3 regions of the Rhizobium sp. BG4 genome follow, and region 2 is predicted to be linked to each of the others. Evidence: predicted binding sites of a transcription regulator. Region 2 holds the regulator's gene; each other region holds the start of a gene.
The links. Region 2 encodes PhoB, which activates phosphate uptake and scavenging genes when phosphate is short. Its sites were predicted from a motif close to TGTCATNNANCTGTCAT; they were not measured.
Positions count from the first base shown of each region.

Region 1: F2982_RS10385 (DUF2794 domain-containing protein) is a predicted target of PhoB. The motif match lies at 1,916-1,932, and genes of this name have one in related genera.
Region 3: F2982_RS18755 (LTA synthase family protein) is a predicted target of PhoB. The motif match lies at 1,352-1,368, and genes of this name have one in related genera.

Region 1 covers NZ_CP044125.1:2,033,999-2,037,275, forward strand. Annotated here, with positions in the region: gene acnA (aconitate hydratase AcnA) at 1-718, shown strand, start outside; gene F2982_RS10380 (thioredoxin family protein) at 936-1,676, shown strand; gene F2982_RS10385 (DUF2794 domain-containing protein) at 1,955-2,356, shown strand; gene F2982_RS10390 (GNAT family N-acetyltransferase) at 2,361-2,918, opposite strand; gene F2982_RS31515 (hypothetical protein) at 3,188-3,277, shown strand, end outside.
Region 2 covers NZ_CP044125.1:1,327,189-1,330,465, forward strand. Annotated here, with positions in the region: gene F2982_RS06960 (GcrA family cell cycle regulator) at 359-892, shown strand; gene phoB (phosphate regulon transcriptional regulator PhoB) at 977-1,660, opposite strand; gene phoU (phosphate signaling complex protein PhoU) at 1,694-2,407, opposite strand; gene pstB (phosphate ABC transporter ATP-binding protein PstB) at 2,452-3,267, opposite strand.
Region 3 covers NZ_CP044125.1:3,746,758-3,750,034, reverse strand. Annotated here, with positions in the region: gene F2982_RS18760 (NAD+ synthase) at 1-1,212, opposite strand, end outside; gene F2982_RS18755 (LTA synthase family protein) at 1,415-3,277, shown strand, end outside.

The DNA of each region.
Region 1 (3,277 bases), 710 kb from region 2:
CATTTCCGATATCAAGGGTGCTCGCGTCCTCGGTCTCTTCGGCGACAAGATCACCACCGACCACATTTCCCCGGCCGGTTCGATCAAGGCGGCTTCGCCGGCTGGTGCATATCTCACCGGTCACGGCGTCGGCGTTGCCGACTTCAACCAGTACGGCACGCGCCGCGGCAACCATGAAGTCATGATGCGCGGCACCTTCGCCAACATCCGTATCCGCAACCACATGCTGGGTGCGAACGGCAAGGAAGGCGGCTTCACGATCCACTATCCGTCGAAGGAAGAGGAATCGATCTACGACGCGGCCATGCAGTATAAGGCCGAGGGCGTTCCGCTGGTCATCTTCGCCGGTGTCGAATACGGCAACGGCTCTTCGCGTGACTGGGCTGCAAAGGGCACCAACCTGCTCGGCGTCAAGGCTGTCGTCGCGCAGAGCTTCGAGCGTATCCACCGCTCGAACCTGGTCGGCATGGGCGTCATCCCCTTCGTCTTCGAAGAGGGCACGACCTGGCAGAGCCTCGGCCTGAAGGGCGACGAAATCGTCACCATCGAAGGTCTCGAGAACATCAAGCCGCGTGAGAAGAAGATTGCCAAGATCACCTACGGCGACGGCACCGTGAAGGAAGTTCCGCTTCTGTCGCGCGTCGACACGCTGGATGAGGTCATCTACCTCAACAACGGCGGCATCCTGCAGACGGTTCTGCGTGATCTCGCTGCTTAATTCTTAAGACAAGCGCATGATAATCGCCGCCGGAGAGCAATCTCCGGCGGTTTTTCTTTGCGGGACGGGGCTCACGGCGATGTGTTCCGGCTGCGATGGCGGGTGGGCCTGTCTCACCCGTTCGTTACTTCCCGTTTTGAGCCGGAAGGATTATCTCTACGGTCGTAATCGGGGCCTGCGGTATCGGTCCGCCGCATGTTCTGGAAAAGAGGTTGCAATGTCGCCGCGTTTTTTGATTTCGATGATTGCCGGTCTGGTGCTCGCGGCACCGCTTCATGCCGAAGACGGCAAGCCGAAAGGCGTCGTCGAACTCTTTACCTCCCAGGGCTGCGGCTCCTGTCCGCCGGCTGATGCGGCATTCCGCAAGATCGTCGGCCAGGGCGACGTCATCGCGCTCGCTTATCACGTCGATTACTGGAATTATCTCGGCTGGACCGACACGCTGAGCTCCAAGCAGAATACCGACCGGCAGTATGGCTATGCCCGGATGCTCGGCCGCAGCAACGTCTATACGCCGCAGGTGGTGGTCAATGGCCGCGACCATATGGCAGGATCCGACATCTCGGCGATCAACGGTAAGATCAATGGCTTCTCCACGGAGGGCAAGGGTCTCTCCGTGCCCGTCGATGCGCAGATGCGCGGCGACGAGCTGGAGATCAAGATCGGCGCCGGGCAGGGCAAGGCCAGTGTCGTCATGGTCTATTTCGACAAGGAAAAGACCATCGACGTCGAAAAGGGCGAGAACAGCGGCCAGAAGATTTCCTACATCAACAGCGTCAGCGACATTGAAACCGTGGGCATGTGGGACGGAAAGGCAACAAGCCTGACCTTACCTGCAACGGTGCTCCAGAAGGCCGACCTCGAGGGCTGTGCAATTCTGCTGCAGGCTGCTACGGCTGATGGTGACCCGGCCGCGATCCTGGGCGCAACCGTCATCATGGCGGGCAAGAATATCTGAGTGTTTCATCTGCTCCGGCAGATGGAAAACGGGGCGGCCCGGCTGATCGTATTCGGGGCTGGGGTTAAGGTCGATACGCTCAGCCGGGCCCTTTGGCGCGCTGGCGCCAAATCGGTGAGCGGAATTTCCCCTGCAAATGAGGCGCTGTTTTGACTGAATTGCGGCGCTCAGGAGATTGCATAGCATATGATTAATGTGATGACTGGCCGCACTTGCAATTTGGCGCGGCTCGGGCAAACTGTCACTCTCCTGTCACAAGCGGAGGCACAGGGAGACTGATGACAGATCAGCCGGATTTGCGGCATGGCGATCACCGTTCCGCCGACAATAGTTCCTCAGTCGTCGTCGATCTTAAAGAATACAAGCAGAGCAAGGATCCGTTGCCGGTGACGTTTCACCGGCGAGAGCTGGACGCAATCCTGTGGATTTACGGCCGCATGGTCGGCGAGGGCGAGTGGAAAGACTACGCCATCGACCACATGAAGGACAAGGCGGTGTTCTCCGTCTTCAAGCGCTCCGGCGAAATGCCCCTCTTCACCATCGAGAAAGATCCCAAGCTTGCCAACAAGCAGGGCGCCTATTCCGTGGTGAATACCAACGGCATGATCCTGAAGCGTGGCCACGAGCTGCCGCAGGTGTTGAAGGTTTTCGACAAGGTGCTGAAGCTCGTCGACAAATAGGCGCTCAGCCCTTGTAGAGGCTGCCTGGATAAGCAGAGAGATCCGGGTCTGTATCCTTGCCCTCGCCGAGCACACGCTGCATCAGCATCGTGTCTAGCCAGCGGCCGTGCTTGTAGCCGGTGCCCTTCAGCAGGCCGGTTTCCTCGAAACCCGATGAACGATGCAGCGCGATCGAGGCTGGATGGGCGCCGCCGATGACGGCCACCATTTGCCGGAAGCCGAGCGCGGTGCAGCGTGATATCAGTTCCGCCAGCAGCGCCTTGCCGACGCCCTTTCCACGGGCGGCGGGGGCAAGATAGATCGAATCCTCGACCATCCATCTATAGGCCGGCCGCGTGCGGAACGCCGACGCATAGGCATAGCCCAGAAGCTCGCCGTTTTCGTCAACGGCGGCAATATAGGGGTAGCCCTGGCCGGTTATGGCGGAGAGGCGGGTTGCCATCTCCTGGCGCTCCGGCGGTGCTATCTCGTAGCTGGCGACGCCCGACAGTACGGATTCACGGTAGATCGCGGTGATGGCGTCGAGGTCGGAGGTGGAGATATCGCGGAGGTTAACGGTCATTCGGCGGCCGATGTCTGGAGTGTGGTTCAGGCTGAAAACCATTCGCCGCGAGATTTGGCAACAGGAAAAGCGAATGGGGTATCGGGGCCGGTGCATTCAGACTGATCATGCTTGCGGCCGTTGTTGCCGTCGTTCCGCTCTGGTTTTGGCACGGCGTAGGGTGACATCGAGCCCGGCAGCAGAGCCAGCGAGTTGACCGAAGCCGCCGGAGCTTCTAGAGAACGGCATTCGCTGAACGGGCCCGTTGCCTCAGGCGGCACAGTCGCCGCATGCGTCAGCCATGGAGAAACGCAATTATCAAGATCCTGGTTTTGCTGCATGCCGCCGTCGGCATCGATTGGCAGTCTCCTCCCGAGGGC
Region 2 (3,277 bases):
AATGCCGCCTCTCGGCGGCGCTGTGCACTATTTACTTTTCGCACTGCAATGTCAACAAAACTACGGCTTTCGTGGCTTCTGGGTGACGCTCAAGCGATGTCGCGTTTCATCAACAGCTAATGTTGCAGAAATGACTCTGTGGGGAAGCAAGTTGGGGAAAACTTGAAATTCGATTCATCCGGATTCCCGCGACTCTTGTCACGGAGTCAGCCTCACACTAGGTTAAAACTCAATTACTAGACTGCATGCGGCGGAACTAGTCACCAAAATTAGTCAAGCGTTTCTTGTGTCGGATTCATCCGGGGCAAACGGTGAAGGATTCTGCCTTCACAACGCTTAAACGGCGGAGACACAGGGCATGAACTGGACAGACGAGCGGGTCGAGAAACTCAAGAAACTGTGGTCCGAAGGGTTGAGCGCGAGCCAGATCGCGGCGCAACTTGGAGGCGTGAGCCGGAATGCCGTTATCGGCAAGGTTCACCGTCTGGCACTGCCGGGCCGTGCCAAGGCCGGCGGCAATGCGACGGCGGCACGAGCTCCGAAGCGCACGACTTCGGCACCGCGCGCTCCGAACTATGCATCGCGCATGACGACCCGCACCGTTGCCCGCCCGCAGGGCGCAACGATGCTGAAGGAAGAGATCGAAATCGACGTCATGGAGGAGATGGAATATCGTCCGGCTTCCAACGTTGTCGTGCCGATCTCGCGCCGTCTCGGCCTGACGGAACTGACCGAGCGTACCTGCAAGTGGCCGGTCGGCGATCCGCTGAAGGACGATTTCCATTTCTGCGGCTGCGAAAGCCCGGATTCTTCGCCCTACTGCACCTATCACCAGCGCCTGGCTTACCAGCCGGTCAATGATCGCCGCAGGGCCGCAGCCCGGGCAAACTGAGCCGGGTAAAGACAAACGAAAAACGGGCCTTTCGGCCCGTTTTTTTGTATCTGCTTGTCAGGAGGCCGTAGCCTCCTTGATCACTCAGGCTTCCATGGAATAACCGGCACCGCGGACGGTGCGGATGACATCCTGCATGTTCGAGAAGTTGAGCGCCTTGCGCAGGCGGCCGACATGGACGTCGACGGTACGCTCGTCGACATAGATGTCGTGACCCCAGACGCCGTCGAGCAGTTGCGAGCGCGAGAAGACGCGGCCCGGCGACGACATCAGAAACTCCAGGAGGCGGAACTCGGTCGGTCCGAGACGGACTTCGCGGGTCTTGCGGTGAACGCGGTGCGTTTCGCGGTCGAGTTCGATATCGCCGCACTTCAGCACGGTCGAGAGAACTTCCGGCTTGGCGCGGCGCAGCATCGCCTTGACGCGGGCAACGAGCTCGGGCGTCGAGAACGGCTTGACGACATAGTCGTCGGCGCCGGTCGACAGGCCGCGGACGCGCTCACTCTCTTCACCGCGCGCCGTCAGCATGATGATCGGCAAGCGCTCGGTTTCCGGGCGCATGCGCAGCCGGCGGCAGAGCTCGATGCCTGATACGCCAGGCAGCATCCAATCGAGGATAAGAAGGTCCGGCGTGCGCTCCTGAAGGCGGATTTCCGCCTCGTCGCCGCGCAGGATGGTATCGACTTCGAAACCTTCGGCTTCGAGATTGTAGCGAAGAAGCACGCTCAGTGCTTCTTCGTCTTCAACGACTGCAACTCTCGGGATCATTCTATTCTGTCTCCTGAGGCCCGGTCCGGATGATTATTCCGTTACCGCGCCGACGGTGTTGGCGGTGTCGTCCTTCGGACGCTCGCCTTCCGGCTGAGCGCCGGTCGCCATGTAGTAGATGGTTTCAGCAATGTTCGTGGCGTGGTCGCCGATGCGCTCGATGTTCTTGGCGCAGAAGAGCAGATGCGTGCAGCTGGTGATGTTGCGCGGATCTTCCATCATGTAGGTCAGGAGCTCGCGGAACAGCGACGTGTACATCGCGTCGATTTCCTCGTCGCGCTCGCGGATCGACTTCGCCTTGTCGGCAGCGCGCGTCGTGTAGACGTCGAGCACCTCCTTCAGCTGGACGAGCGCGAGCTCGGAGAGATGCTCCAGGCCACGGGCGAGCTTGCGCGGAACGCCGGTGCTCTGCACGGCGATGACGCGCTTTGCGGTGTTCTTGCCGAGGTCGCCGACGCGCTCGAGGTCTGCGGCGATGCGGATCGAACCCATGATCTCGCGCAGGTCCGACGCCATCGGCTGGCGGCGGGCGATGGTGACGATCGCCTTGTCGTTGATCTCGCGCTCGGCGTGATCGAGGATCACGTCGTCGGAGATGACCTTCTGCGCCAGCGCCGCGTCGCCGTTGACGAGGGCGCGGACAGCGTCGGAAACCATCTGCTCGGCCAGGCCGCCCATTTCGGAAATGCGGCGCGAGAGGAACTTCAGGTCTTCGTCATACGCAGAAAAAATATGTGTCGATGCCATGGGGAAAGTCCTTGAGTGTCTATCGGGGGTCGTGACGCCAAAGATCAGCCGAAGCGGCCCATGATATAATCCTGGGTGCGCGGATCGTCCGGATTGGTGAACATCTTGTCGGTGTCGTTCTCCTCGACGAGGTTGCCGAGGTGGAACATGGCCGTGCGCTGCGAAACGCGGGCGGCCTGCTGCATGGAGTGCGTGACGATGACGATCGTGTAGGCTTCGCGCAGCTCGTGGATCAGTTCCTCGACCTTTGCGGTGGCGATCGGGTCGAGTGCCGAGCACGGCTCGTCCATCAGGATGACTTCTGGCGAGACTGCAACAGCGCGGGCGATGCAGAGGCGCTGCTGCTGACCACCGGAGAGGCCGGTGCCGGATTCATGAACGCGGTCCTTGACCTCGTTCCAGAGGCCGGCGCGCTGCAGGCTGGTCTCGACGATCTGGTCCATGTCGGCCTTGGTCTTGGCGAGACCATGGATGCGCGGGCCGTAAGCGACGTTCTCATAGATCGACTTTGGGAACGGGTTCGGCTTCTGGAACACCATGCCGACGCGGGCGCGCAGTTCGACCACGTCGATATCCGGATCGTAGATATCGTCGCCATCGAGCGTGATCTTGCCGGTGACGCGGCAATTGTCGATCGTGTCGTTCATGCGGTTCAGGCTGCGCAGGAAGGTGGACTTGCCGCAGCCGGACGGGCCGATGAGCGCCGTAACGGTGTTTTCGCGGATGTTCAGCTTGACGTCGAAGAGGGCGCGCTTTTCGCCGTAATAGACGGAAACGTCCTGGCCGATCATCTTGTAGGGAATGCTGTTCATCTTCTGGTCCAGAGCCTTTTCAACTGCTGCTTCTGTCAACATGTTCATTGGGTTTTAC
Region 3 (3,277 bases), 1.6 Mb from region 2:
CGTGACCACCATCGAGCCGAACTTGTTGGAGATCGCCATCAGGATGACGCCGCGGGCGCGGCTCTGCAGGTTCTCTTCGGTGATGCCGCTATCTGTGCCTTCGAAGAGGTCCGACAGCGCCGAAGTGAAGCCCTTCACCGGCTCCTCGATGGGCACGATATCGTAGCGGCAGCCGAGCGCCCTGGCGCAATCGGCGGCGTCCTTCAGCGAATCCTCCGATGTGTAGCGGTAGGGCAGCATGACGGTGCGCACCCGCTCCTCGCCGAGCGCATCGACGGCAATCGCCGCGCAGATCGCCGAGTCGATACCGCCCGAAAGGCCGAGCACCACATTCTTGAAGCCGTTCTTGTTGACGTAGTCGCGGAAGCCGAGCAGGCAGGCGCGGTAGTCGGCCTCTTCCTTCTCCGGAACATGCGACATCGGCCCTTCGCTGCAGCGCCAGCCGTTCTCGCCGCGCTTCCAGGTCGTGACCGCAAGCGCCGGCTCGAACTGGCTCATCTGGAAGGCTAGCGACTTGTCGCCGTTAAAGGCGAAGCTGGCGCCATCGAAGACCAGTTCGTCCTGGCCGCCGAGCTGGTTTGCGAAGATCAGCGGCAGGCCGGTCTCGATGACCTGGCGCAGCGCCACCTGGTGGCGCACGTCCACCTTGCCGCGATAATAGGGCGAGCCGTTCGGCACCAGCAGGATTTCAGCGCCGCTTTCGGCCAGTGTCTCGCAGACGCCGAGATCGTTCCAGATCTCCTCGCAGATCGGCACGCCGATCCTGACGCCACGGAAATTCACCGGCCCCGGCATCGAGCCTTCGTCGAAGACGCGCTTCTCGTCGAACTCGCCGTAATTCGGCAAGTCGATCTTGTCGCGTAGCACCAGGATCTTGCCGCCATCGATGACCGCAACCGAATTGTGCCGCCCGGTTTCGCCCTGGCGGGGGAAGCCGACGATGACGCCCGGGCCGCCATCGGCCGTATCGGCAGCAAGATCGTCGACCGCCTTCTGGCAGGCTTTCAGGAAGGCCGGCTTCAGCACCAGGTCTTCTGGCGGATAGCCCGAAATGAAGAGCTCCGTCAAAAGCAGAAGGTCCGCGCCCTGGCGTGCCGCATCGGCGCGTGCCTCGCGGGCTTTCGCAAGATTTCCTGCAACATCGCCTACGGTGGGGTTCAGCTGCGCGACGGCGATACGGAGCGTGTTCAAGGGAGCGTTTTCCTGTGTCATGTCATTTATTTAGCGCGCGCGTCCTCGCCCCGCAACGTGCTCCGCCATGAAAAGCGGCAGTGTCTGATACGCGGAAAATTCAAATCCCAGGGAAAAGCAAGGAAACATTAATGGTTCATCTAGCGTTCATGGCGGGCATGTGACAGTTCGATGAAGTTTTTATGACGCCGCGAAATCGGCGGGAATGACATTGGAGTCCGCCTTGATCGCATCGGTCATGAAGTCCGCGCAGGCCAGAAGAATGGTGCTGCTTTCCACTGGTCTCGGCTCCAATGTCCGCTCTCCGGCTGCCCGCGGTGTCCTCAGCGTCGCGCTGACCTTGTCGATCGCGCTGCTCAGCGTCATCGCCGTCGAATGGATCGCCCGCAGCACGCTTGCCGATGTCGGCGATTTCCTGACCTCGACGGCCCGCCCCGGCATGACCACGGTGGCGATGCTGACCATCCTGATGCTGACGTTGGACGCCGCTTTCGGCCGCCGCCATCAATCCGCACTGATCGTCGTGCCGCTGGTGTTGATCCCGGCTTTCGTCTCGAACCAGAAGCAGCACTATCTCTCCGACCCGTTCTATCCGTCGGATATCCTGTTTGCCCGCCAGATCATGGAACTTCTGCCGGTGATGGTCCGTGACCGGCCCTTCACCGCGGTCGCCCTCGTCATCGGTATCGCGCTTCTCGGTGCCGGCATCGTCTTCGGCTGGCGCTATGCCTGGCGCACCTTCCCGAAGCTCTCGGGCCAGGCGCGTCTGCGCCGCCTCTGCCTCGGCCTGCCCGTTATCGCCGCCTTCGGCTCGCTGATGGATTATTCGCAATATTCCTATATCCGCGACCGCCTGCAGGTCGTGCCGATGATGTGGGACCAGAAGGAAAACTACCGCAGCAACGGTTTCATCCTGGCCTTCATCTTCAACGTGCCGATGGCCGATGTCGCGGCTCCGGCCGGGCTGAATACCGAAGCGCTGGATGCGATCCCTGCCCGCAACTACGGATATCTCGCCGGCCCGCGCGAAAAGCCTGATGTCATCATGCTAATGAGCGAATCCTTCTGGGATCCGACGCGGCTGAAGAACCTGAATTTCAGCGCCGACCCGATGCCGACGATCCGTGCGGCGCAATCCGGCTATGTCTTCTCGCCGGAATTCGGCGGCATGACAGCGAATGTCGAGTTCGAGGCGCTGACCGGCTTCTCGAATGCTTTCCTGCCCTATGGCAGCATTCCCTATCAGCAGTATATCCGCCGCGACATTCCCTCGCTCGCCACCTTCTTCCGCGGCGAAGGCTATGCGGCGCGCGCGCTGCATCCCTTCAGCGGCTGGTTCTGGAACCGCAACGAGGTCTACAAGGATTTCGGCTTCGAGGAATTCCGCACCGAGGAAACCCTTCCGCCGATGGAAAAGCGCGGCATCTTCGCCTCCGATGACTCGCTGATGAAGGAGATCATGCGCGAGGGCGACGGCCTCGACAAACCCTTCTTCTTCTTCGCTGTCACCCTGCAGGGACATGGCCCCTACGAGGCCAATCGCTACGCGCACAACTCGATCGAGATCCAGGGCAACATCCCGGAAGCCGACCGCGCCACGCTCGCCACCTATACGCAGGGCGTCAAGGAAGCTGACGACAGCCTGAAAATGCTGATGGACTGGGCTTCGCACCGCGACCGCGAGACGATCATCGTGCTCTGGGGCGACCACCTGCCGCCGCTCGGGAATGTCTACATGAGCGCCGGCTACATGCCGGACCAGGTGGCCACCCGCAAGGCGCCGCTCGACGTCATGAAGCAACAGCACGAGACGCCGCTGGTCATCTGGTCGAGCAAGAAGGGCGTGAAGCAGGATGTCGGGACGATCAGCCCGTCGCTGATCTCCTATAACCTGCTGAAATTCGCCGGCTTCGAGCATCCCTACTACACGGGCTTCCTCGGCCGCGTTCAGAAGAAGTACGACATCATCGACCGCTACCAGCTGGCGACCCGCAAGAACGAAGTCACGCCGGATTGGGTTCTCGACCCCAAGAAGCTCGACCCGCTGGTGCGCGACTACCGCTATCTCCAGCATGACGTGATGTTC